Regions from separate parts of the Streptomyces sp. NPDC055243 genome, predicted to be linked through region 1. Evidence: predicted binding sites of a transcription regulator. Region 1 holds the regulator's gene; the other holds the start of a gene.
The links. Region 1 encodes HrcA, which represses chaperone genes, less so after heat shock. Its sites were predicted from a motif close to TTNGCACTCNGNNNNNCNGAGTGCNAA; they were not measured.
Positions count from the first base shown of each region.

Region 2: the regulator HrcA is predicted to act here: its motif matches at 3,563-3,589, upstream of groL (chaperonin GroEL).

Region 1 is NZ_JBITWR010000006.1:461,933-473,852, reverse strand. Features, by position in the region: gene ACIGXX_RS20675 (ribonuclease Z) at 1-499, opposite strand, end outside; gene ACIGXX_RS20670 (histidine triad nucleotide-binding protein) at 506-859, opposite strand; gene ACIGXX_RS20665 (S41 family peptidase) at 1,109-4,339, opposite strand; gene ACIGXX_RS20660 (hypothetical protein) at 4,426-4,980, opposite strand; gene ACIGXX_RS20655 (VOC family protein) at 5,256-5,648, opposite strand; gene ACIGXX_RS20650 (16S rRNA (uracil(1498)-N(3))-methyltransferase) at 5,676-6,425, opposite strand; gene ACIGXX_RS20645 (nitronate monooxygenase) at 6,422-7,519, opposite strand; gene dnaJ (molecular chaperone DnaJ) at 7,676-8,812, opposite strand; gene hrcA (heat-inducible transcriptional repressor HrcA) at 8,813-9,829, opposite strand; gene ACIGXX_RS20630 (MBL fold metallo-hydrolase) at 10,030-10,773, shown strand; gene ACIGXX_RS20625 (DUF3097 domain-containing protein) at 10,808-11,632, shown strand; gene hemW (radical SAM family heme chaperone HemW) at 11,741-11,920, opposite strand, start outside.
Region 2 is NZ_JBITWR010000003.1:138,582-150,501, reverse strand. Features, by position in the region: gene ACIGXX_RS10505 (ATP-binding protein) at 1-1,754, shown strand, start outside; gene groL (chaperonin GroEL) at 1,810-3,435, opposite strand; gene ACIGXX_RS10495 (cold-shock protein) at 3,773-3,976, opposite strand; gene ACIGXX_RS10490 (MoaD/ThiS family protein) at 4,401-4,676, opposite strand; gene thrC (threonine synthase) at 4,787-6,103, opposite strand; SAM riboswitch class I at 6,121-6,255, opposite strand; gene ACIGXX_RS10480 (glucosyl-3-phosphoglycerate synthase) at 6,423-7,367, shown strand; gene ACIGXX_RS10475 (LAETG motif-containing sortase-dependent surface protein) at 7,457-7,786, shown strand; gene ACIGXX_RS10470 (trehalose-6-phosphate synthase) at 7,887-9,299, shown strand; gene otsB (trehalose-phosphatase) at 9,328-10,188, opposite strand; gene ACIGXX_RS10460 (DUF3263 domain-containing protein) at 10,205-10,480, opposite strand; gene ACIGXX_RS10455 (extracellular solute-binding protein) at 10,490-11,707, opposite strand; gene ACIGXX_RS10450 (sugar isomerase) at 11,888-11,920, shown strand, end outside.

The DNA of each region.
Region 1 (11,920 bases):
CGCGCGCGGCGAGCAGCTCGGGCACCATCCGCCGCCCGTCGGGCTCGGTGAGGCGGTAGCCGAAGGACTCGACGGGATGGGAGAGCCTGACGGCGTCGAGGACGAAGGAGGGGGCGACGGCCAGGGGCCCGTCACCGGCGACGGGTTCGACGACGAGCGAGACCGTCTCCCGGTAGGCGGTGGCGTACCGCAGCCGGTCGAAGAAGTGCTGCCCCGAGAGCGGGAAATGCACGGTCACGTCATGCGGGACGCGGTCGAGATTGATCCGCTGGATGACACCGGGCAGCCCCAGCGAGTGGTCGCCGTGGAAGTGCGTGACACAGATCCGGTGCAGGTCGTGCGCGGCGACCCCGGCACGCAGCATCTGGCGCTGGGTGCCCTCGCCGGGGTCGAAGAGGATGCCCTGCCCGTCCCAGAGCAGGACGTATCCGTTGTGGTTGCGGTGCCGGGTGGGGACCTGGCTCGCGGTGCCGAGGACCACCAATTCGCGTACGGACAAGGTGGGTTATCCCGGAGGCCACTGCAGGCCGCGTCCGCCGAGGACGTGGGCGTGCGCGTGGAAGACGGTCTGCCCGGCGCCGGAGCCGGTGTTGAAGACGATGCGATAGCTCTCCGCCTTCTCCTCCGCGGCGACCTCGCCGGCCTCGCGCAGGACGTCGGCGGCGATGGCGGGTTCGGCGGCGGCGAGGGAGGCGGCGTCCGGGTAGTGCGCCTTGGGGATGACGAGGACGTGGGTGGGGGCCTGCGGGTTGATGTCCCGGAAGGCGACGGTCGTGTCCGTCTCCCTGACGACGGTCGCGGGTACGTCACCCGCGACGATCTTGCAGAACAGGCAGTCTGCCTGCGGTTCTCCCGCCATGGGGCGCCTCCGGTCTGAGCAGGTTGTATCGGGCCCCCCGCATGCTATCCGGGCTGCGCCCCCGCCTGACCGCTCCCCTCAGCCCCCACCTCTCCCAGGCACCCGCATCCACCTCTGAACGAACAAGCTTTCCCACCCACCCGAATGCCCGCAGTCGGCAGCGCTCAGGAGGGGCCGGACGATAGCGAGGACGGACATACCGGCGCGGCACCGCACCCACCCACTGACCAGACCCGCCCCGCGCCGCCCTCACACTCCCGGCAGCTCCGGCGCCGCCTTGGGCGGCGTGGTCTCCAGGGCTGAGAGGGCCAGGCGGATCGCCTCGTCCAGTTGGGGGTCCCTGCCCGCCGCGTAGTCCTCCGGGGTCGTCACCACCTCCACGTCCGGGTCAACGCCGTAGTTCTCGACCCCCCACCCGTACCCCTCCAGCCAGAACGCGTACTTCGGCTGCGTCACCAGCGTCCCGTCCACCAGCCGGTAGCGGCTGTCGATCCCCACCACCCCGCCCCAGGTCCGCGTCCCCACCACGGGCCCGATCCCCAGCGCCTTGATCGCCGCGTTCACGATGTCCCCGTCGGAACCGGAGAACTCGTTGGCGACAGCGACGACCGGACCCCGAGGCGCGTCCGCCGGGTAGCTGAAGGGCTGCGCGCCCCGCGGCAGGTCCCAGCCCACGATCTTGCGGGCCAGCTTCTCCACCACCAGCTGAGACGTGTGCCCGCCGCGGTTCTCCCGTACGTCCACCACCAGACCGTCCCGCGCCACCTCCACCCGCAGGTCCCGGTGGATCTGCGCCCAGCCGGGAGCCTGCATGTCCGGCACGTGGAGATACCCGAGCCGCCCACCTGACCGCTCGTGGACGTACGCACGCCGGTCCACCACCCAGGCGTGGTACCGCAACGGCTCCTCGTCGTCGACGGGGATCACCACCGCGTGCCGCGGGTCACCGCCCCCCGCGGGCGACACCGTCAGCTCCACCGGCTTCCCCGCCGTACCCACCAGCAGCGGCCCCGGCCCCGTCACCGAGTCCACCGGCCGCCCCGCGACCGCCAGCAACGCGTCGCCCACCCGCACCGCCACCCCCGGCGCCGCGAGCGGTGACTGGGCGGAGGGGTCCGACGTCTCCGACGGCAGGATCCGGTCGATGCGCCACGCCCCGTCCTCGCCCCGCGAGACATCTGCCCCGAGCAGCCCCTGCCGCACGGCCGAACTCCCCCAGCCCCCGCCGCCCATGACGTACGCGTGCGACGTGCCCAGCTCCCCGGCGACCTCCCACAGCAGGTCCACGAGGTCGTCGTGCGTGGCCACCCGGTCGAGGACCGGGCGGTAGCGGTCGAGCACCCCGTCCCAGTCCACCCCTCCCAGGTCCGGCCGCCAGAAGTTGTCCCGCATGAGGCGCCCCGCCTCGTCGTACATCTGGCGCCACTCGGCGGCGGGGTCGACGGTCTGGCGCACGCGCGTGAGGTCGACGGTGATGTTCGAGTCGGAGCTCTCGTCGCCGGAGGCCCGCCGGTCGCTCGGCACCACCTTCAGCTTTCCGTCGGCCCACAGCAGCACCCGCTTCCCGTCGCCGCTGACGGCGAAGTGGTCGGCGTCCGAAGCCAGTTCCTCGATGCGCTGCTGCACCAGGTCGTACCGCTCCAGCTCGGTGCGCGGGTCGGGGTCCGAGGGGGTCGCGCGGGAGGCGCCGAGGACGCCCCGCACGGGGTGCCGCAGCCACAGGAGGCCGTCCTTGGCGGCCCGCAGGGTCGAGTAGCGGGCGGCCTCGACCGGGAACGGCACGATGCGGTCGGCGAGCCCGTCGAGGTCGATGCGGGTGACGGGCGAGCCCTCGCTGTCCGGGGTCTCGTCCTTGTCGGGGGCCTCGAAGGGGCGCCCGTGCCGCTGCGGCCCGAAGGGTGAGGGAGTGGTGGCCGCCAGCGTGATCAGGTGCGGCCGCGAGCCGCCGACGAAAGCCAGGTCGAAGACGTGCTCGTCGTACACCGGATCAAAGGCACGCGCGGACAGGAACGCCAGATGCTTGCCGTCGAGCGTGAACGCGGGCGCGTAGTCGCGGAACCGCAGCGGCGTCGCCTCGGACACCGAGAGATCGGCCGTGTTCGCCAGCTTCAGCTGGCGCAGCGGACGCGGCCCCGGGTGCGACCACGCGAGCCAGGCCGAGTCCGGCGAGAAGACGAGCCCGGTGGCGTCCCCGTGCTCCCCGCGGTCGACCTCGCGCACCTCCCCGCTCTCCCGCTCCACCAGGAGCACCCGCCCGTCGTGCGAGGCGACGGCGGCCCTGCTGCCGTCGGGGGCGATGGCGATGGTGAGCACCCGGCCCAGCTGCCCCGCGGCGATCCTGCGCGGCGTCGCCCCCGGCGAGAGCCCCGTGGCCGGCGCGAACTGGAGCGCGTCGTCGCCCTCCGCGTCCGTCACCCAGACCACGTGCTCCTCGCCGTCCACGCGGAACGTGCGCGGCAGCCGTGCGCGCACCCCGTGCTCGGCGGCGAGCGCGCGGGCGGGCCCCTCGCGGTGGGTCACCCAGTGCACCCCGCCGCGCACGGAGACGGCACTGCCCCGCGCCGTGTGATCGGGAGCGGCGGCACCGAACCAGCGCGCCGCGCTCACGGGGAACGGCTGGAGGTCGGTGCGCTGACCGCCCAGACGGACGTCGACGCGGCGCGGCTCGGCGTCCACCAGGTCGTCCAGGAGCCAGAGTTCGCCCGCCGAGGTGTACACGACGCGGGTGCCGTCGGTCGCGGCGTGCCGGGCGTAGAAGCCGTCGGTGCCGGTGTGGCGGCGCAGGTCGGAGCCGTCGGGCAGCGAGGAGTAGAGGGCTCCGACGCCTTCGTGGTCGCAGAGGAAGGCGATCCGCTCTCCCACCCACAGCGGATACTCGATGTTCCCGTCGAGCTCTTCATGGACGCGTACGAAGCGGGCCTCGCCGCCCGCCGCATCGTCCACGTCCCCGCGCCGGATCCAGAGCTTGCCCGCCGTGCCGCCGCGGTACCGCTTCCACCAGGCGGCCTCGCGCCCCATCGGCGCGGAGAGCAGCAGGATCTGGCCGTCCCGCGGGCCGTGCGCGACATCGCCCACGACGCCGTACGGCAGCGTGTCCGCGGGCCCGCCGTCCAGCGGGACGGCCCGCGCCCAGCTGCGGCGCAGGGAGGCCTGGCCGGCCGTGCTGACCGCGAGGACCCGCCCGTCCGGGGTCCAGCCCCGCACCGCGGTGCGCGAACTGCCCCAGTACGTCAGGCGTCTGGAGGAGCCGCCGTCGACCGGGGCGACATGCACCTCGGGGGCGCCGTCCCGCGTGGACGTCCAGGCGATGGTCGTCCCGTCCGGGGAGATGCGGGGGTGGTTCACCGGCATGTTGTCGGCGCTGACGCGCCATGCCCGGCCGCCGTCGAGGGGCGCGACCCAGACGTCGTCCTCGGCGGTGAAGGCGATCAACTCGCCGCGCAGATGCGGAAACCGTAGATACGCAGAGTGCCCAGTCAGTGTCACACAGCCAGCCTAGGCAGCCTCGGCGGACCCGGACAGCGTTTTGGATCACTTGCCCGTGTCCGCGGGCAAGTCGCCACGGTTCACTTGCCCTTGAAGCAGGAGCAGGTCGGGTCGGGCGTCCCCGGCGGCGCGACGGTCACCGTGACGGTCGCGCCGGGCGGCTGATCCGGCTCGTCCGGCTCGACCGGCGTGTCACCGCCCCCGTTCCCTCCGCCGTTGTCGCCGTTGTCACCGCCGGAGCAGTCGCCGAGCACGTCCACCCGGAACCACTCCTTGTTGTCGACCTTGGCGGTCAGGTTCCCGCGCACGCAGTGCCCGTCGACGACGGACCACACCGTCCCCTTGACGGTGATGTCACTGGTGTTGTCGGACCCCTTGCCGTTCCTGGCCTGCCCCTGGCAGTCGACGGTGGCGGCCGCGTCGCGGTCGGGAGAACCGCTGGACGGCGTGACCCTTTCCTTGAAGCGGGCGGTACAGCTGATCCACAGCACGTCGAGATGCTGCCGCTCCAGCTCCTTGGTCGCCATCTCGTCGGTGGTGATCGCGATGGCCGCGGTGTTCATCTCGCTGTCGACGGGATCGCACGCGGCGACCCCGATCACTGCCGCCCCCGCGAACCCGACGGCATACAGCACCCGTCGGCGCCGTCCGCACACGTCCACCGCACGATCGCTTAAGCGCCTCAATGCCCCCATACGCGGCAGAGTGCCACTGCGAGCCGCCTGACGATAGTCCCCTTTGCGTCCACTCCGAACGCCCAGGGAGGCCAGGCCCACGCAAAAGAACGCGCCGGGCAACGCGCACCCGCCCTGTACGGCGAGGGCGGCGTACGGCGAGGACGGCCGTCTCCGTGACCGGAAGTGGCTCAACCTCTACGCGCCCGGAGCCGTCCGCCTGCGCGACGGCGCCCTCAGCCGCGCAGCAGCAGCCACTCCTGCAACTCCACCAAGTTCCCCTCCGGGTCCTTGAGATGGGCGACGCGCATGCGGTCCGTCAGGGGCGCGGGGCCCTGGACGACGACTCCGCCGCGCCCCGCGATCCGTGCGCAGTACGCGTCGAGGCCGTCGACCCGCAGCACCACGAGCGAGCGGTGCCCGGTGGCCGACTCCTCCAGTTCGCCGAGGAGTTCGGCCATCATCGAGCGGTCCTGGAGGGCGATCCCCGCGGAGCCGGTCGCCGGGCTGAATTTCTCGTACGGTCCGTCCACCGCCCCCGACTGCGGCTTGAGGCCGAGGACGTCGGCGTAGAAGTGGTAGCAGGCGCTGAAGTCCGATACGAGCAGGCGCACTTGGGCCAGTTCCACGGCAACCCCCTTACCCGGCGCGGGGTTTCAGGACCAGCGGCCCGTGCGCCCCAGGAGCAGCGCGGCCGCCGCCGTCCCCGCGGTCGACGTACGCAACACGCTACGCCCCAGGCGGTACGGCCTGGCCCCCGCGGCCGCGAACGCCGCGAGCTCGTCCGGGGAGACCCCGCCCTCGGGGCCGACCACCAGGACGATGTGCCCGGCGGCGGGAAGGTCCGCCGTGGCCAGCGGCTCGCTGCCCTCCTCGTGCAGGACCGCGGCGAAGTCGGCGCCGCCGAGCAGCGCCGCCACCTGCTTGGTCGTCGCGGCCTCTGCCACCTCGGGGAAGCGCACCCGGCGCGACTGCTTGCCCGCCTCGCGCGCCGTGGCACGCCACTTGCCGAGCGCCTTGAGTCCGCGCTCGCCCTTCCACTGCGTGATGCAGCGCGCCGCGGACCAGGGCACGATCGCGTCGACGCCGGTCTCCGTCATGGTCTCGACGGCGAGTTCCCCGCGGTCGCCCTTGGGCAGCGCCTGCACGACGGTGATCCGGGGCTCCTGCGGCGCCTCCTCCTGTACGGGGTCCATCCGCAGGACCAGCCGGTCCTTGCCCTCGGTGTCCAGGACCACGCAGTCGGCCCAGCGGCCGGCGCCGTCGGTCAGGACGACGTCCTCACCGGCGTGCAGCCGCTTCACGGAGACGGCGTGCCGCCCTTCGGGGCCGTCGAGTACGTAGCGTCCGTCGCCGCCCGCGGCAGTGTTCCCGAAGGTCTCGACGACGAAGACGGGCGCGGTCACGCCTCGCTCCCCGGCTGGGTCCCCTGCTGCCCTTCGGCCGCCAACGCGGCCTTCGCCTCGGCCAGTTCGGCGGCGAGGACCTCCACGAGCTGCCCGGCGGGAAGCTCCCGCGACATGCGGTGGCCCTGCCCCGCCCACAGCGCCATGCCCTGCGCGTCACCGGCCTTGGCGGCGGCCTTGCGCAGGCCGCTGGTGAGGTGGTGGATCTGGGGGTAGGCGGCGGGGGCGTACGGACCGTGCTCCCGCATGAAGCGGTTGACCAGGCCGCGCGCGGGGCGGCCGGAGAAGGCGCGGGTCAGTTCGGTCCGGGTGAACAACGGGTTGGTCATGGCCTGCTTGTGCAGGACGTTCGCGCCCGACTCGGGACAGACCAGGAAGGCCGTGCCGAGCTGCGCGGCGTCCGCGCCCGCGGCGAGCACCGCGGCGACCTGCGAGCCGCGCATCAGGCCGCCGGCCGCGACGACGGGGATCTGCACGGTCTCGCGCACCTGCGCGATGAGCGAGAGGAGGCCGAGCCCGGCGCCGTCCGTCTCGGGGTTGTCGCGGTGCGTGCCCTGGTGGCCGCCCGCCTCGATGCCCTGCACGCACACGGCGTCGGCGCCCGACCACTGGGCGGTCTGCGCCTCTTCGGGCGTGGTGACGGTGGCGACGGTGACCGTGCCGACCCGCGCGAAGGCGTCGAAGACGTCGCGCGTGGGGCATCCGAAGGTGAACGACACCAGCGGCACCGGGTCCTCGACGAGGATCGCGAGCTTGGCGTCGTAGCCGTCGTCGCGGCCGCTGTCCGGATCGCCGAGCTGCGTCTCGTACCAGGCGGCCTCACCGGCGAGCTGGTTGCGGTAGACGTCGACGGCCGCGGCATCGGCGTACTCGGGCTGCGGCATGAAGAGGTTCACGCCGAACGGGCGGCTCGTGAGCCCCCGCAGCTGTTTGATCTCCTGGTACATCCCGTCGGCGGTTTTGTACCCGGCGGCGAGGAAGCCGAGCCCCCCGGCCTCGGACACGGCCGCGGCGAGCTGGGGGCAAGAAGCCCCGCCCGCCATAGGGGCCTGCACGATCGGAAGGCGGCAGAGATCGGTCAGCGCGGAGGACATAACCGCATCGTGCCACGACCTTTGCGACCGACCGAATCGCGCCCCGGCAGGGGCGCGGGGAACGGCGCGAGCAACCACAAATGACCCGCGGACGACAAGGCGCCCCCGGCACGGGGTATCCGCTGCCGGGGGCGCCAAGAGGCACTGCTTGAGGCGCTACCGCCCGTTGAACGCGTCCTTGAGGCGCGAGAACAGACCCTGCTGTCCCGGCTGGAACTGCCCCGTGGGCCTCTCCTCGCCGCGCAGCTGCGCAAGCTCCCGCAGGACCCGCTCCTGCTCCGCGTCCAGCTTGCTCGGCGTGAGGACCTCGACGTGCACGATGAGGTCACCTCGCCCGCCGCCCCGCAGGTGCGTGATGCCCCTGCCGTGCAGCGGCACCGACTGGCCGGACTGCGTGCCCGGCCGGATGTCGACCTCTTCCATGCCGTCCAGCGTCTCCAGGGGCACCTTGGTGCCCAGGGCCGCGGCCGTCATCGGAATGGTGACCGTGCAGTGCAGGTCGTCCCCGCGCCGCTGGAACACGGCGTGCGGCAGCTCGTGGATCTCCACGTACAGGTCTCCGGCGGGGCCGCCGCCGGGGCCGACCTCGCCTTCGCCCGCGAGCTGGATCCGCGTGCCGTTGTCGACACCGGCGGGGATCTTCACGGTGAGCGTCCGCCGCGACCGGATGCGGCCGTCGCCGGCGCACTCCGGGCACGGGGTGGGCACGACCGTGCCGAAGCCCTGACACTGCGGGCACGGCCGCGAGGTCATGACCTGGCCGAGGAAGGACCGCGTGACCTGCGACACCTCGCCGCGACCGCGGCACATGTCACACGTTTGGGCGGATGTCCCCGGCGCGGCACCTTCACCGCTGCAGGTCGTACAGACGACCGCCGTGTCGACCTGTATGTCCTTGGTGGTCCCGAAGGCCGCCTCGTCCAGGTCGATCTCGAGCCGGATCATGGCGTCCTGGCCACGGCGCGTGCGCGACCGGGGGCCACGCTGCGACGCCGTCCCGAAGAACGCGTCCATGATGTCCGAGAAGTTGCCGAAGCCACCGGCTCCGAAACCGCCCGCACCGCCGCCGCCCGCCTGGGACAGCGGGTCGCCGCCGAGGTCGTAGACCTGCTTCTTCTGCGGGTCCGACAACACCTCGTACGCGGCGTTGATCTCCTTGAAGCGCTCCTGAGTCTTCGGGTCCGGATTCACGTCCGGGTGAAGCTCACGCGCCAGCCTTCGGAAGGCCTTCTTGATTTCGTCCTGGGAAGCGTCGCGGCGCACGCCTAGTACGGCGTAGTAGTCCGTGGCCACTTACGACTCCGCCAGGATCTGTCCGACGTAACGTGCCACTGCGCGTACTGCTCCCATCGTTCCCGGATAGTCCATGCGGGTCGGGCCGACCACGCCGAGTTTGGCTACTGCCTCGCTGCCCGAACCGTAGCCGACGGAGACCACGGAAGTGGAGCTGAGTCCCTCATGGGCGTTCTCGTGACCGATCCGTACGGTCATGCCCGAATCCGTGGCCTCGCCAAGCAACTTGAGCAGGACGACCTGCTCCTCAAGAGCCTCCAGGACGGGCCTGATGGTGAGGGGAAAGTCATGTCCGAAGCGGGTGAGATTGGCCGTTCCGCCGATCATCAGCCGCTCTTCGGTCTCTTCGACGAGGGTTTCGAGGAGCGTGGAGAGCACCGTCGCCACCGTGCCCCTGTCCTCCGCGTCGAAGGACTCCGTCATGTCCTGCACCAGCTGCGGCACGTCCGCGAAGCGGCGCCCCGCGACCCTGCTGTTGAGCCGCGCCCGCAGATCCGCCAGCGAGGTCTCGCCGAACGGGGCGGGGCAGTCGATCATGCGCTGCTCGACCCGGCCCGTGTCCGTGATCAGTACGAGCATCAGCCGGGCCGGAGCCAGCGAGAGCAGCTCCACGTGCCGCACCGTCGACCGCGTGAGGGACGGGTACTGCACGACCGCGACCTGCCGGGTCAGCTGCGCGAGCAGCCGCACCGTACGCGCGACCACGTCGTCGAGGTCGACGGCGCCGTCGAGGAAGTTCTGGATGGCCCTGCGCTCCGGCGCCGCCATCGGCTTGACGCCCGCTAGCCGGTCGACGAAGAGGCGGTACCCCTTGTCCGTCGGGATGCGCCCCGCACTCGTGTGAGGCTGGGCGATGAACCCTTCCTCCTCGAGCGCCGCCATGTCGTTGCGGACCGTGGCCGGGGAGACCCCGAGGCTGTGCCGCTCGGTGAGCGCCTTGGAGCCGACGGGCTCCTCGGTGCCGACATAGTCGTGGACGATGGCGCGCAGCACTTCGAGCCTGCGTTCACTGAGCATCCGCGCACACCTCCACCTTTTTGCCCTGAAACCTGCCTGTCCTGCGGCCTCGCCTGGCACTCTTGTCGGGCGAGTGCCAGCCAACACCCCGCCCAGTGTACGGCCGCGAGGTACGACCCCGGCAAGGGCCGGACCCCTATGTCGGTCCAACGGCCAGGACAGCGGCTGCCAAGCCGCCCGTGCGGGGCTAGCGTCGGCTTATGGACGTGGCACTTGCTTGGGACGAGGCGGGTTGGGAGCGGCTCGCGCCGCACGTGGGGCGGCGGCGCCTCCCGGTCTGGGACTGTACGGCGGGCCTTGTCGTCGGCGGCGAATCGGCGCTGATGATCGAGGCGGGGGCGACCCTGCGCGAGGGGGCACAGCTGCGCACCCAGGCTCGGGGCCTTCTCGGCGGGGGCCGCCGGGTCACCCACCTCGCCCTGACGCACCCGCACTTCGACCACGTCCTGGGCGCCGCGGCGTTCGCGGGCGTGGAGGTGTACGGCGCGGTGGGCCTGGACACGGTCCTCGTGAAGGGCCGCGACGAACTGCGCGGCGACGCCGTCCGGCACGGCGTCGCCCCGGACGCCGCGGCGGAGGCCGCCGATCTGCTGGTCCGCCCGCACCACTTGGTGTGCGGGGAGTGGACGCTCGACCTGGGCGGCGGGGTGCAGGTCCTGCTCGCGAACGTCGGCCCCGGGCACTCGGGCCACGACATGGCGGTCCTCGTCCCCGGCACGGACAGCTCGCCGGAGATCGTCTTCTGCGGCGACCTGGTCGAGGAGTCGGGCGAACCCCAGGCGGGCCCCGACGCGGTCCCGGGGCAGTGGCCCGCGGCGCTCGACCGGCTCCTGGAGCTAGGCGGCGACGACGCTTTGTACGTCCCGGGGCACGGCGCGGTGGTCGATGCGGCATTTGTCCGTGCGCAACGCGCCACACTGGCGGCCCGCTTCGGCGTGTCGTAGCCGGTCGTACGCCACTTCTCTTATCGTCGTGCGAATGCGCCAGTACTCCGCAGACCTCACCCCGCCGTGGAAGAAGCCCAAGTCCGTGCCGGAGGTCGCCGCGGAGGCGGACCTCGTGGTGGAGGAGCTCGCCACCGGCTTCTGCGGGGCGGTGATCCGCTGCGAGAAGACGGCGGAGGGTCCGACGGTGACCCTCGAGGACCGCTTCGGCAAGCACCGCGTCTTCCCGATGACGCCCGGGGGCTTCGCCCTGGAGGGCCGCACGGTCACCCTCGTCCGCCCGTCCGCCGCCTCGTCTCCGGTACGTCCCACGCGCACCGCCTCCGGTTCGGTGGCCGTGCCGGGGGCACGGGCCCGGGTCGCCCGTGCGGGGCGGATCTACGTCGAGGGGCGGCACGACGCCGAGCTCGTCGAGCGGGTGTGGGGCGACGACCTGCGGATCGAGGGCGTGGTCGTCGAGTACCTGGAGGGCATCGACGACCTTCCCGCGATCGTCGCCGACTTCTCCCCCGGTCCCGACGCGCGGCTGGGCGTCCTGGTGGACCACTTGGTGCCCGGCTCGAAGGAGTCCAGGATCGCGGCGCAGGTCAGTTCTTCCTCGGCCCTGGTGGTGGGCCACCCCTACATCGACGTGTGGGAGGCGGTGAAGCCGTCGTCGGTGGGGATCGCCGCGTGGCCCCGGGTGCCGCGCGGGCAGGACTGGAAGACGGGCGTCTGCGAGGCGCTGGGCTGGCCCCTGAACACGGGCGCCGCGTGGCAGCGGATCCTGGGCTCGGTGCGCAGCTACCGGGATCTTGAGCCGGAGCTTCTGGGGCGGGTGGAGGAGCTGATCGACTTCGTCACCGCGGTCGAGTCCTAGACCGCCGCTTCGCGACGGATCTTTTCCCACCCGCCCACCCACCCGATTACCCCGCGGCTGCCTACCTGGGCCCCAAAAGCTCTTCGACCCGTCCGGCGCGCCCGAACCTCAGTCCACCAGGTCCCGCACCACCGCGTCCGCCAGCAACCGGCCCCGCAGCGTCAACACCGCCCGGCCCTCCTCGTAGGGACCCGCCTCCAGCAGGCCGTCGGAGAGCGCCCGCCCCGCAGCAGCAAGCCCCGCAGGCCGCAGCAAGGTCAACGGGCACCCTTCGAGCAGCCGCAGCTC
Region 2 (11,920 bases), on a different contig from region 1:
TGGACTGCTGCGAACACCTGGCCGCCGACTGCGCCGACTTCGTACGCACCCTGCTGACCGCGGCCCCGGGGGTGCGCGTCCTGGCCACCAGCCGCCGCCCGCTGTCCCTCCGGGGCGAACAGGCGATCGTCGTGCCCCCGCTGCCCGTCGACGACCACGGCACGCGACCGTCCGACGCGGCCCTGCTGTTCATGGAGCGCGCGGGCGTCGCCGAGGAGGACGGCACGGCGGTGGCGGAGATCTGCGCGCATCTGGAGGGCATCCCCCTCGCCATCGAACTGGCCGCCGCCCACCTGCCCGAGATGGACCTGGACGCGCTCCGGCAGCGCCTGCACACCCGCTTCGAGACCCTCGCCTCCTCCGCGTCCGGCGCCTGGCACGGCGAGAGCGACCCCCGGCACCAGACGCTGCGCACGGCCATCGGCTGGAGCCACGAACTGTGCACCCCGCCTGAGCGGCTCGTCTGGGCCCGCCTCTCCGTCTTCGCCGGCGGCTTCGAGCAGGAGGCGGCCGAACTGGTCTGCGCCGGGGGCCCGCTCGGCAGCGGGCAGATCGGGGGGCTGCTGTCCGCGCTGGTGGACAAGTCGCTCCTGCAGGCGGCGAAGACCCCGCGCGGGCTTCGGTACTCGATGCTGGACACCGTCCGCGAGTACGGCGCGGAGTGGCTGCGGAATCTCGGCGAGGAACAGCGCCTCGCGCAGCGGCACCGGGACTACTACCGCTGGCTGGTCCGCACCGGCAGCCGGGAGTGGGCCGGTCCCGACCAGGTGGCGTGGTACGAGCGGTGCACCGCCGAGCACGCCAACCTGCGTGTGGCGCTGGAGAGTTGCCTGGCGGCGCCGGACCCGCGCGACAGCCTGGAGATGGCCGGCGGTCTGTGGTTCTTCTGGCTCTGCTGCGGCTTCCAGCGCGAAGGCCGCCACTACTTGGACCGGGCGCTGGCCAAGGCTCCCGGTCCCGGCCGGGGAGCGGAACGCTTCTGGGCCCTGTGGGCCTGCGGGGCGGTGGCCTTCATGCAGGGCGACCTGGAAGCCTCCACCCGGCTGGCGAGCCTCTGCACGCCGCTGGCGGAGCGGATCGACGATCCGGCGGCGGCCGACGCCGCCCTCTACCTCGAAGGGGTCCAGCTGGTGCTGACCAGCCGACCCGCGCAGACGATCGCCCTTCTCGCACCGACGGCCGGTTCCCCCGACTGCGGCGGCGGCTCCCCCGCCATCAAGCTCTTCCTGCTCTCCGCCGTGCCGTTCGCGCATCTGCGCCTGGGCGAGTTCGACCGGGCCATCACGAGCTCCGACGCCCTGCGCGAGGAGTGCGAGCGGCACGGCGAGCAGTGGATGCGCAGCTACGCCTTCTACATGCTGTCCAGCGCCGCGCAGGGCAACGGCGACCCGGCCTCCGCCGTCCGGCACGCCCGCGCCGCCCTGCCGATCAAGTGGCGGCTGCACGACGTCTTCGGCGCCGCCCTGAGCATCGACGCACTGACCTCGGCCACGGCCGACCCCGAGCAGACCGGTCGGCTGCTCGGCATCTCCGACACCCTGTGGCGCTCCGTCGGTGTCGCGCAGATGGGGAGCCCGGACCTGGTGGCCGCCCGCCAGGCCTGCGAACGCCGGGTCCGTGACGCGGTCGGCGACCTCGCGTACGAGGCCGCCTTCCGCAAGGGCCTGGAGTCCGGCGCGGACGACGGCATCGCCTACGCCCTGACCGCCGGAGCGGGCCCCCGCACAACGCCCGAGGGCGGCACCCCTTCGTGAGAAGGAGTGCCGCCCTCGGTTCGCGTCAAGCGATGAACCGCTGATCCGCAGGGGATCAGAAGTCCATGTCACCGCCCGGCATGCCGCCGCCGGCCGGGGCAGCGCCCGCCTTCTCCGGCTTGTCGGCGATGACGGCCTCGGTGGTGAGGAACAGCGCGGCGATGGACGCGGCGTTCTGCAGGGCAGAGCGCGTGACCTTCGCCGGGTCGAGGATGCCCTCGGCGATCATGTCGACGTACTCACCGGTCGCGGCGTTCAGGCCGTGGCCGACGGTCAGGTTGCGCACCTTCTCGACGACGACACCGCCCTCGAGGCCGGCGTTGACCGCGATCTGCTTCAGCGGGGCCTCGAGGGCCAGCTTCACAGCGGCGGCACCGGTGGCCTCGTCACCTTCGAGCTCAAGCTTCTCGAAGACGGCGGCGGCCTGGATGAGGGCCACGCCACCACCGGCGACGATGCCCTCTTCGACGGCCGCCTTCGCGTTGCGAACGGCGTCCTCGATGCGGTGCTTGCGCTCCTTGAGCTCGACCTCGGTCGCGGCACCGGCCTTGATGACCGCAACACCGCCGGCGAGCTTCGCCAGGCGCTCCTGCAGCTTCTCGCGGTCGTAGTCGCTGTCCGAGTTCTCGATCTCGGCGCGGATCTGGTTGACGCGACCCTGGACCTGGTCGCTCTCACCGGAGCCGTCGACGATCGTGGTCTCGTCCTTGGTGATGACGACCTTGCGGGCGCGGCCGAGCAGGTCGAGACCGGCGTTCTCCAGCTTGAGGCCGACCTCCTCGGAGATGACGGTGCCACCGGTGAGGATGGCGATGTCGCCGAGCATGGCCTTGCGGCGGTCACCGAAGCCCGGGGCCTTGACGGCGACGGACTTGAAGGTGCCACGGATCTTGTTGACGACCAGGGTCGACAGGGCCTCGCCCTCGACGTCCTCGGCGATGATCAGCAGCGGCTTGCCGGACTGCATGACCTTCTCGAGGAGCGGAAGGAGGTCCTTCACGTTCGAGATCTTCGAGTTGACGATCAGGATGTACGGGTCGTCGAGCGACGCCTCCATACGCTCCATGTCGGTGGCGAAGTACGCCGAGATGTAGCCCTTGTCGAAGCGCATGCCCTCGGTGAGCTCAAGCTCCAGACCGAAGGTCTGCGACTCCTCGACGGTGATGACGCCTTCCTTGCCGACCTTGTCCATCGCCTCGGCGATGAGCTCGCCGATCTGGGTGTCGGCGGCGGAGATGGAGGCGGTCGAAGCGATCTGCTCCTTGGTCTCCACGTCCTTGGCCTGCTCGAGCAGGGCGCCCGAGACGGCCTCGACGGCCTTCTCGATGCCACGCTTGAGGGCCATGGGGTTGGCACCGGCGGCTACGTTGCGAAGGCCCTCGCGGACCAGCGCCTGGGCCAGGACGGTCGCGGTCGTCGTGCCGTCACCGGCGACGTCGTCCGTCTTCTTCGCGACCTCCTTGACCAGCTCGGCGCCGATCTTCTCGTACGGGTCCTCGAGCTCGATCTCCTTGGCGATGGAAACACCATCGTTGGTGATCGTGGGGGCACCCCACTTCTTCTCGAGGACGACGTTGCGACCCTTGGGGCCCAGGGTCACCTTGACGGCGTCGGCGAGCTGGTTCATGCCGCGCTCGAGGCCGCGCCGTGCCTCCTCGTCGAACGCGATGATCTTGGCCATGTGAAGTGGTCCTCCCGGACAGGGGTGGCATGCTCCGGATCGCGCCAGTGCCCGCGACGGACGGCCTGCAAACCTTGTGGTTCCTTGCCCCACCCGGCCTGCGGACCTCACCGACCCGATCCAAGTTCTGTCACTCTCACTCGGAGAGTGCTAAGCCCAATGATTAGCACTCGACCCCTGCGAGTGCAAGCGCCTCTTACGGATCCCCGACGTACGAGGGGCGCGTGCCGCGACGACGTTTGAGGGGCTCGCGCCCCGGGACGCACGAGGGGCCCGCACCCCTGTCGGGATGCGGGCCCCTCGTCACTCGCTAAGTCGCTGGCCGATCGCGCCGAGATCAGACGGCGAGCTTGACCATGTCCGCCTGCGGACCCTTCTGGCCCTGCGAGATCTCGAACTCCACTCGCTGACCTTCTTCAAGGGTGCGGTAGCCGTCCATCTGAATCGCGCTGTAGTGGACGAAAACATCCGCACCACCGTCGACCGCGATGAAGCCGTACCCCTTCTCCGCGTTGAACCACTTGACGGTGCCCTGAGCCATGCCTAACTCCCCTATTACTGGCCCTTGCACGGACCCGCACTTCGCGGACCCGGGTCAGACCTCACCCCCCCAATGGGTTGTGGAGGCGTGCGCCGGAACGCGTCGACCGCGGCTGAATGTATCTGTCCAACTGCCCTCTGCAACAGGTCAATCGGACGAGAATTCTGGGCACGCCTGATCGGGAATATGCGGAGAATTCACCGGGATTCAGGGCAACTCGGGCCAGACAAATGCCACGGAAAGGGCAAATGGGCAGTGCACTTTGGCTACTTCTTGTCGCCCTCAGGGCGACTTCGTATATGCGCTGGGCACAAACGGGGAAGCTCGCTTCCCAACTGTACCGCGCTCAACCACATGGAATTGCCCCCTCCACTTCTCTCGCGGAGGGGGCAACAGCAATTACGCAGGGTATTTCCTTAAAGGATCAACCACCCGCGACGGCGGGAATGATCGAGACCCCGGCACCGTCCGGCGTGGCCGTCTCCAGGCCCTGCTCGAAGCGGACGTCGTCGTCGTTCACGTAGACGTTCACGAAGCGCCGCAGCTTGCCCTGGTCGTCCAGGACGCGGGCGGCGATGCCGGCGTGGTTCTTCTCCAGGTCGGCGATGACCTCGCTGAGGTTCGCGCCCTCGGCGACGACCTCGGACTGACCGCCGGTGTAGGTGCGGAGAATGGTGGGGATGCGGACCTTGACGCTCATGGGGTTCACCTCTTGATGCGGGGAGGAAGCGCCCCTGCAAGGGGCGCGGGGAACTGCGCGAGGACGGACCACGACCGTCCGTCGGCGACGGCGGCCGGGCCCTGCGGCGGCTAGCCGGCGAGCCCGGCGCTGCGGAACGCCTCAAGGCTGGGCTTGATCGTCGCCGTCGCCTGAGACGTCTCGGCAACGGCGTCGAGGGTCTTGAGCCCATCACCGGTGTTCAACACGACCGTGGTCAGCGACGGGTCGATGAGCCCCGCATCGAGCAGCTTCTTCGTGACGCCCACGGTCACGCCGCCCGCGGTCTCCGCGAAGATCCCTTCCGTGCGAGCGAGAAGCTTGATCGCGTCCACGACCTGCTCGTCGTTCACGTCCTCCACCGCACCGCCCGTGCGACGCGCGATGTCCAGGACGTACGGCCCGTCGGCGGGGTTGCCGATGGCGAGCGACTTGGCGATCGTGTTCGGCTTCTGGGGGCGTACGACGTCGTGCCCGGCCTTGAAGGCGGTCGACACCGGGGAGCAGCCCTCGGCCTGCGCGCCGAAGATCTTGTACGGCTTGTCCTCGACCAGACCCAGCTGGATGAGTTCCTTCAGACCCTTGTCGATCTTCGTGAGCTGCGAGCCCGAGGCGATCGGGATGACCAGCTGGTCGGGCAGCTGCCACCCCAGCTGCTCGCAGATCTCGTACGCGAGCGTCTTGGAGCCCTCGCCGTAGTACGGCCGCAGGTTCACGTTCACGAAGCCCCAGCCCTCGCCCAGCGGGTCGCCGATGAGCTCGGAGCAGAAGCGGTTCACGTCGTCGTAGTTGCCCTCGATGCCGACGAGCTCGCCGCCGTAGACCGCGGCCATGACGACCTTGCCCTGCTCCAGGTCGTGCGGGATGAACACGCAGGAGCGGAAGCCGGCGCGGGCCGCCGCGGCACCCACGGCACCGGCGAGGTTGCCGGTGGAGGAGCAGGACAGGGTGGTGAAGCCGAAGGCGCGCGCCGCCTCGATGGCCTGCGCGACAACACGGTCCTTGAAGGAGTGCGTCGGGTTGCCGGAGTCGTCCTTGACGAACAACTTGCCCTGCTCGACGCCGAGTTCGCGCGCGAGGTTGTCGGCCTTGACCAGCTTGGTCCAGCCGGGGTTGATGTTCGGCTTCTCGGCCACGTCCGCGGGGACGGGCAGCAGCGGCGCGTAGCGCCAGATGTTGTCGGGGCCGGACTCGATCTGCTTCCTCAGCGCCTCGGGGTCACCGGTCGGCAGGTCGTACGCCACTTCGAGCGGGCCGAAACAGGCCTGGCAGGCGAAGATCGGACCGAGGGCGTAGAGCTCGCCGCACTCGCGGCAAGAGAGGCCGGACGCGGGGCCGAGATCCACGGACCCACTGCTGGAGGGGGTCGAAGAGGTGGTTTCGTTCGTTGCGACAGTCTGCGCAGCCATGGAGGCGAGGCCCTTTCTCCTCATCTTCCCCGTGACGCATCTCGTCACGAGACGGAATTGGCACCTTCCCCACCGAGACCTCGCGTGCGCGGTCGGCGGGATGGTTGCCGGGGCTTCAACGGGCCGTATCCCTCTGCCCCTCTGGATGAGCGGTATGGCGCCGGGGCTTCAGGGGCTCCGGGCATTTGTCGCGCGATGACCCCGACATGCGATGGTCATCCGCGTTGTTCAAGACTGTAACCGACGGCCTGGACCCTTGAGATAGTCGTCCGAACCGCGAGATGGATCACATGTAGGCCACACACAGGAGGAGCCACCCGTGCTGGAAGAGGCCGAGCGCTGGCTGACCAGGCGTTCCTGGTCCGTTGCCGACCGTCCGCTCAGCGCACTCGTCGCCGCCAAACGGGCGTCGGGAGCCTCGGTGAGTGTCGTCCTGCCCGCGCTCGACGAGGAGGAGACGGTCGGCGAGATCGTCGCCGCGATCCGCCGTGAGCTGATCGAGGAGGCCCCCCTCGTCGACGAGCTCGTGGTGATCGACTCCGGCTCGAAGGACCGCACGGCCGAGGTCGCGCGGGAGGCGGGCGCGCGGGTCGTGCACCGGGACGCGATCCTGCCGCGCATCCCGGCCGTGCCCGGCAAGGGCGAGGTCCTGTGGCGCTCGCTCCTGGTGACCGGCGGTGACATCGTCGCGTTCGTCGACGCGGACCTGAAGGAGTTCTCGGCGGACTTCGTCTCCGGCATCGTGGGCCCGCTCCTGACCGAGCCCGACGTGGACTTCGTGAAGGCGATGTACGACCGCCCGCTGGCCTCAGCCGCAGGTCAGGGAGGCCGGGTCACCGAGCTGATGGCGCGCCCGCTGCTCAACATGCACTGGCCCCAACTGGCGGGGTTCGTCCAGCCGTTGGGCGGCGAGTACGCGGCACGCAGGTCCCTCCTGGAGCGGCTGCCGTTCCCCGTCGGTTACGGAGTGGAGCTGGGCCTGCTCGTCGACGCACTGCACACCGTGGGCCTGGACGCGCTCGCGCAGGTCGACGTCGGCGTGCGCAAGCACCGGCACCAGGACGGGCAGGCGCTCGGCCGGATGGCGGCGGCGATCTACCGGACCGCGCAGCTGCGGCTCGCGCGCGGCCATCTCGTACGCCCCGAGCTCATCCAGTTCGAACGGGGCGAGCGGGGGTTCGAGCCGCGCACCCATGCGGTGGACACGGAGGAGCGGCCGCCGATGGCCGACATCGCGGAGTACACGGCCCGCCGCGTGGCGTAACCACCCCAGACCGGGCATTTTGTCTACATTCCCCACTTATGTGGCTCAGACAGGTAATGGGAAGCGCGCGACGCGCCGGTGCCGTGGCCATGGCGACGGCCACCCTCGCGGCGGGAGCGCTCGGCGCGGCCACCGCGCCCGCCGCGGCGGCGGACGTGGTGGCGCGCCGCGCCACCGCCGCGAACGGCGAGGGCAGCCAGGACGGCGACAGCCGACCGCGGCGGGTGCAGGCCCGGACCGTCCCGCGGCAGGAGCAGCGCGAGCCCGTGGGACAGCAGGGCACCCGGGGTGAACTGGCCGACACCGGCAGCGACTCGGACACGATGCTGTACGCGGGGCTCGCGATCGCCCTGTGCACTCTGGGCGCGCTGGCGGTGGCAGCGGCCAGGAGCAGAAGGGACTACAGGCGGGACCGGTAGCCGGTGCGGCCGGGCCCTGATTCCTTGAACGTATACGGCCGGGCCCGCCGTGGGCCCGGCCGTACGTTTGAGTCCTCCCCCGAAGGGCTAGGTTCGGCACATGGTCTCCGAGCACGCCGCCGCACAGATCCTCGTCGCGTCCAACCGCGGCCCCGTCACGTACGCCCTGGAGGACAACGGGGAGCTGACGGCCAAGCGGGGCGGCGGCGGACTCGTCTCCGGGCTCAGCGCGATCGGCGAATCCGACGGTGAATCGGCCCTGTGGGTCTGCGCGGCGCTGGGGGACGGCGACCGGGAGGCCGTGCGGCGCGGGGTCGGTGAGCCCGGCGTACGGATGCTGGACATCGACGCGGGCTCGCACGAGGGCGTGCACGCCGACGCGTACAACGGAATCGCCAACTCGGTCCTGTGGTTCGTCCACCACATGCTCTACCAGACGCCGCTCGAACCGGCCTTCGGACCGGAGTTCCGGGCGCAGTGGGCGTCGTACGAGACCTACAACCGGGCCTTCGCCGAGGCGCTCGCACAGAGCGCGGCGGACGGCGCGGCGGTCCTGGTCCAGGACTACCACCTGGCGCTGGTGCCGGGGATGCTGCGCGAACTCCGCCCCGACCTGCGCATCGGCCACTTCTCGCACACGCCGTGGGCCCCGGTGGACTACTTCCGGATGCTGCCGGACGACGTGGCGGAGCAGCTCCTGCGCGGCATCCTGGGCGCCGACCGGGCGGCGTTCCTGACGGGGCGCTGGGCGGACGCGTTCACGGAGTGCTGCGTCGCGGTCGTCGGCGGTACGTCGGGCACGCGCATCGGCGTGCACGGGCTCGGGGCGGACGCGGACTTCCTGCGGGAGCGGTCGCGGCGGGCGGACGTGGAGGAGCGGCTCGTCGCGCTGCGGGAGCAGGTGGGCGGCGGGGGCGACCGGAAGGTGATCGTCCGGGTGGACCGGACGGAGCTCTCGAAGAACATCGTGCGGGGCCTGCTGGCCTACCGGGAGCTGCTGGCCTCGCGGCCGGAGTGGCGGGAGCGGGTGGTGCACGTGGCCTTCGCGTACCCCTCGCGGCAGGACCTGGCGGTGTACCGCGAGTACACGGCGTCGGTCCAGACCCTCGCGGACGAGATCAACGCCGAGTACGGCGTGGAGGGCTGGACCCCGGTCGTGCTCCACGTGAAGGACGACTTCGCGCGGTCGCTGGCCGCGTACCGCCTGGCGGACGTGGCGCTGGTGAACCCCATCCGGGACGGGATGAACCTGGTCGCCAAGGAGGTCCCGGTGGTCTCGGACGAGGGCTGCGCGCTGGTCCTGTCCCGGGAGGCGGGGGCGTACGAGGAGTTGGGCGAGGACGCGGTCGTGGTGAACCCGTACGACGTGACGGGGACGGCTTCCGCGCTGCACACGGCGCTGACGATGCCGCTGGAGGAGCGGGCGGAGCGCACGAAACGCCTCGCGGCGGCTGCGACGGCGCTCCCCCCGGCCCAGTGGTTCCTGGACCAACTGCGGGCCCTGCGGGCCTGATCCGCCCCGGCCCCGGCCCCCGCGCCGGTCAGTCCAGTTGGGCGGCGATCGAGGAAAGCAGCTCCACGACGCCCTGCGGTCCTTCCACCACCAGGTCGGCCCGCTCGGCCAGTTCCACGACCTCCGCGTTGCCGCTGCACACCAGCAGGCCGCGCACCTGGTCCGAGCGGAGCTTCTCCACGGCCGCGTAGGCGGGCAGGTCGCCCAGGTCGTCGCCCGCGTACAGGACGGTCTCCGCGCCCACTTCGCGTACGTAGTCGGCGAGGGCCACGCCCTTGTCCATGCCCGGGGGGCGCAACTCCAGGACCAGGCGGCCCGGTTCGACGATCAGGCCGTGGCGGGACGCCAGTTCGGCGAGGGGCTCGCGCAGGGCCTCGAAGGCGGCCTGCGGGTCCCGCGCGCGGCGGGTGTGCACCGCGACCGCGCGGCCCTTCTCCTCTATCCACGTGCCGCGCCAGGCGCCGATCGTGTCCAGGAATCCGGGCAGTTCGGCGCGCACGGACGCCACGCCCGGGTGCGGCTCGGCCGCGTGCACGGTGGAGGAGACGGCGTCCCAGCGCTCGGCTCCGTAGTGCCCGAGCACGACGAGGTGTTCGAGGCCGGTGACGCCCGCGAGGCCGCCGTAGCGCACCGCCACGCCCGCCGGGCGGCCGGTGACCACCGCGACGGACAGCACCTTCGGGGCGAGCGCGGCGAGGGCGGGGACGGCTCCGGGGTGGGCGCGGGCCTGCTCGGGGTCGGGCACGATCGGGGCGAGCGTGCCGTCGAAGTCGAGCGCGATCACGGCCTTGCCCGGCCGCGCGAGGAGCGCGGCGAGACCCTCGCGCCCTGCGGGGGTCACGGGCTCGGGCAGCTCGGGCAGCTCGGGGGAGTTCACAAGGTCACCCATGGGCCCGACCCTACGCTCAACGCTCCCCGCGCCGGGACTCCCTAACCCGCCGAAGCCGGTTGACGGTCACCGGATCGTGGGCGAGGGCGCGGGGGTCGTCGAGCAGGGCGTTCAGGAGCTGGTAGTAGCGGACCGGAGCCAGGCCGAGCTGCTCGCGCACGGCCCGCTCCTTGGCGCCGGGTCCCGTCACCCAGTCCCGGCGCTCCAGGGCGAGGATCGCGCGGTCGCGCTCGGAAAGGCCGGAGTCGCCCCTGGGGCCGTCCCCGGCGTCGGCATCCTTCGCATCGGTCATGCCCTCACGCTATTCCGCGTTCTCCTCCGTCGCCGCCTTGGTCTGGAGCTGACCGAGGATCGACGCCGGATTGCCGTTCGGGTCGACGGCCTTGCCGATGTACTTCTTGACGTCGACGGAGACCTGAGCCCAGGACGTCTTGCCCACCGGGTAGAGCTGCGAGGTGGGCAGCTCGTCGAGGAACTCGGCGAGCGCCTTGTCGTCCTTGTTGCCCGTCATCTGCTCGGCAGCGGAGTTCGTCACCGGCAGCAGGTCGTACTCGCGGGAGAAGTCCAGGACGTTCTTCGTGCTGTAGGCGAAGTCGAGGAACTTGCCGATCTCCTCGCGGTTGCCGCGCTGCTTGAAGGCCATCATCCAGTCGGCGACGCCCATCGTGGCCTGGGTGTGGCCGTTCACCCCGGGCATCGGCACCATGCCGTACTTCACGCCCTTCTTCGCGGCCATCTGCATCAGCGTGGGGTGGCCGTTGAGCATGCCCACGTCGCCGCGCGTGAAGGCGGCGAAGGCCTCGGCGCGGTCGAGCTTGGCGGGGGGCGTGGCGCCCGTCAGGCCCTTGCCGACGAGCTCGTCCTTCAGCCAGGTGAAGGTCTTCACGTTCTGCGTGGAGTCGATGTCGTACGTGCCGACGTTGTCGGTGTAGCCGCCGCCTCCGCTGAGCAGCCACTGCATGGTCTCCGCCTGCGCCTCTTCCTTGCCAAGCGGCAGGGCGTAGGGGATCTTCACGCCGCGCGCCTTGAGCGTCTTGGCGGCGGCCGCGAGGTCGGTCCAGCTCTGCGGCGGGGTGAGGTTGGCGTCCTTGAAGATCTTCTGGTTGTAGAAGAGCAGGCGCGTGGAGGAGGCGAACGGCATGCCGTACTGGACGCGCTTGACCTCGCCCGCCTCGGAGAGGGGGGCCATGAAGTCGGCCTGGGTGGAGATGGAGACCAGGTCCTCGGTGCGGTACAGCTTGTCCGCCGCGGCGTAGTCGGCGTACGCGCCGATCTGGGCCATGTCGGGGGCGTCGCCCGCCTTCACCATTTCCTTGACCTTGCGGTCCACGTCGGTCCAGGAGTAGACGCTGACGTCGACCTTGATGCCGGGGTTCTTGGCCTCGAACTTCTCGGCGAGCCCGTCCCAGTACTTCTGGGAGCTGTTGGCCTTGGAGTCGCCGTAGTCGGCGGCCACCAGCTTGAGGGTGACGTCGCCGGAGTCGCCCGGACCGCCGCAGCCGGCGAGCACCGCCGCCATGCCCAGTGCGGCTATCGCCGCGGTCAGTCCTGTCGCGCGCCGCTGCACAGCTGTTCCCACCCTCGATGATCTACGTGAACTGCGATTTTCCCTCGCGTATGGACACGAGGTCTACACCACCTCAGTATCGCTTGTGCAACGGCGTACCAATGACGTCCCACCGGCAAGGAGCCTTGACGCATGTCGCGTACCGCAGCAGAGATAGCAACTCAG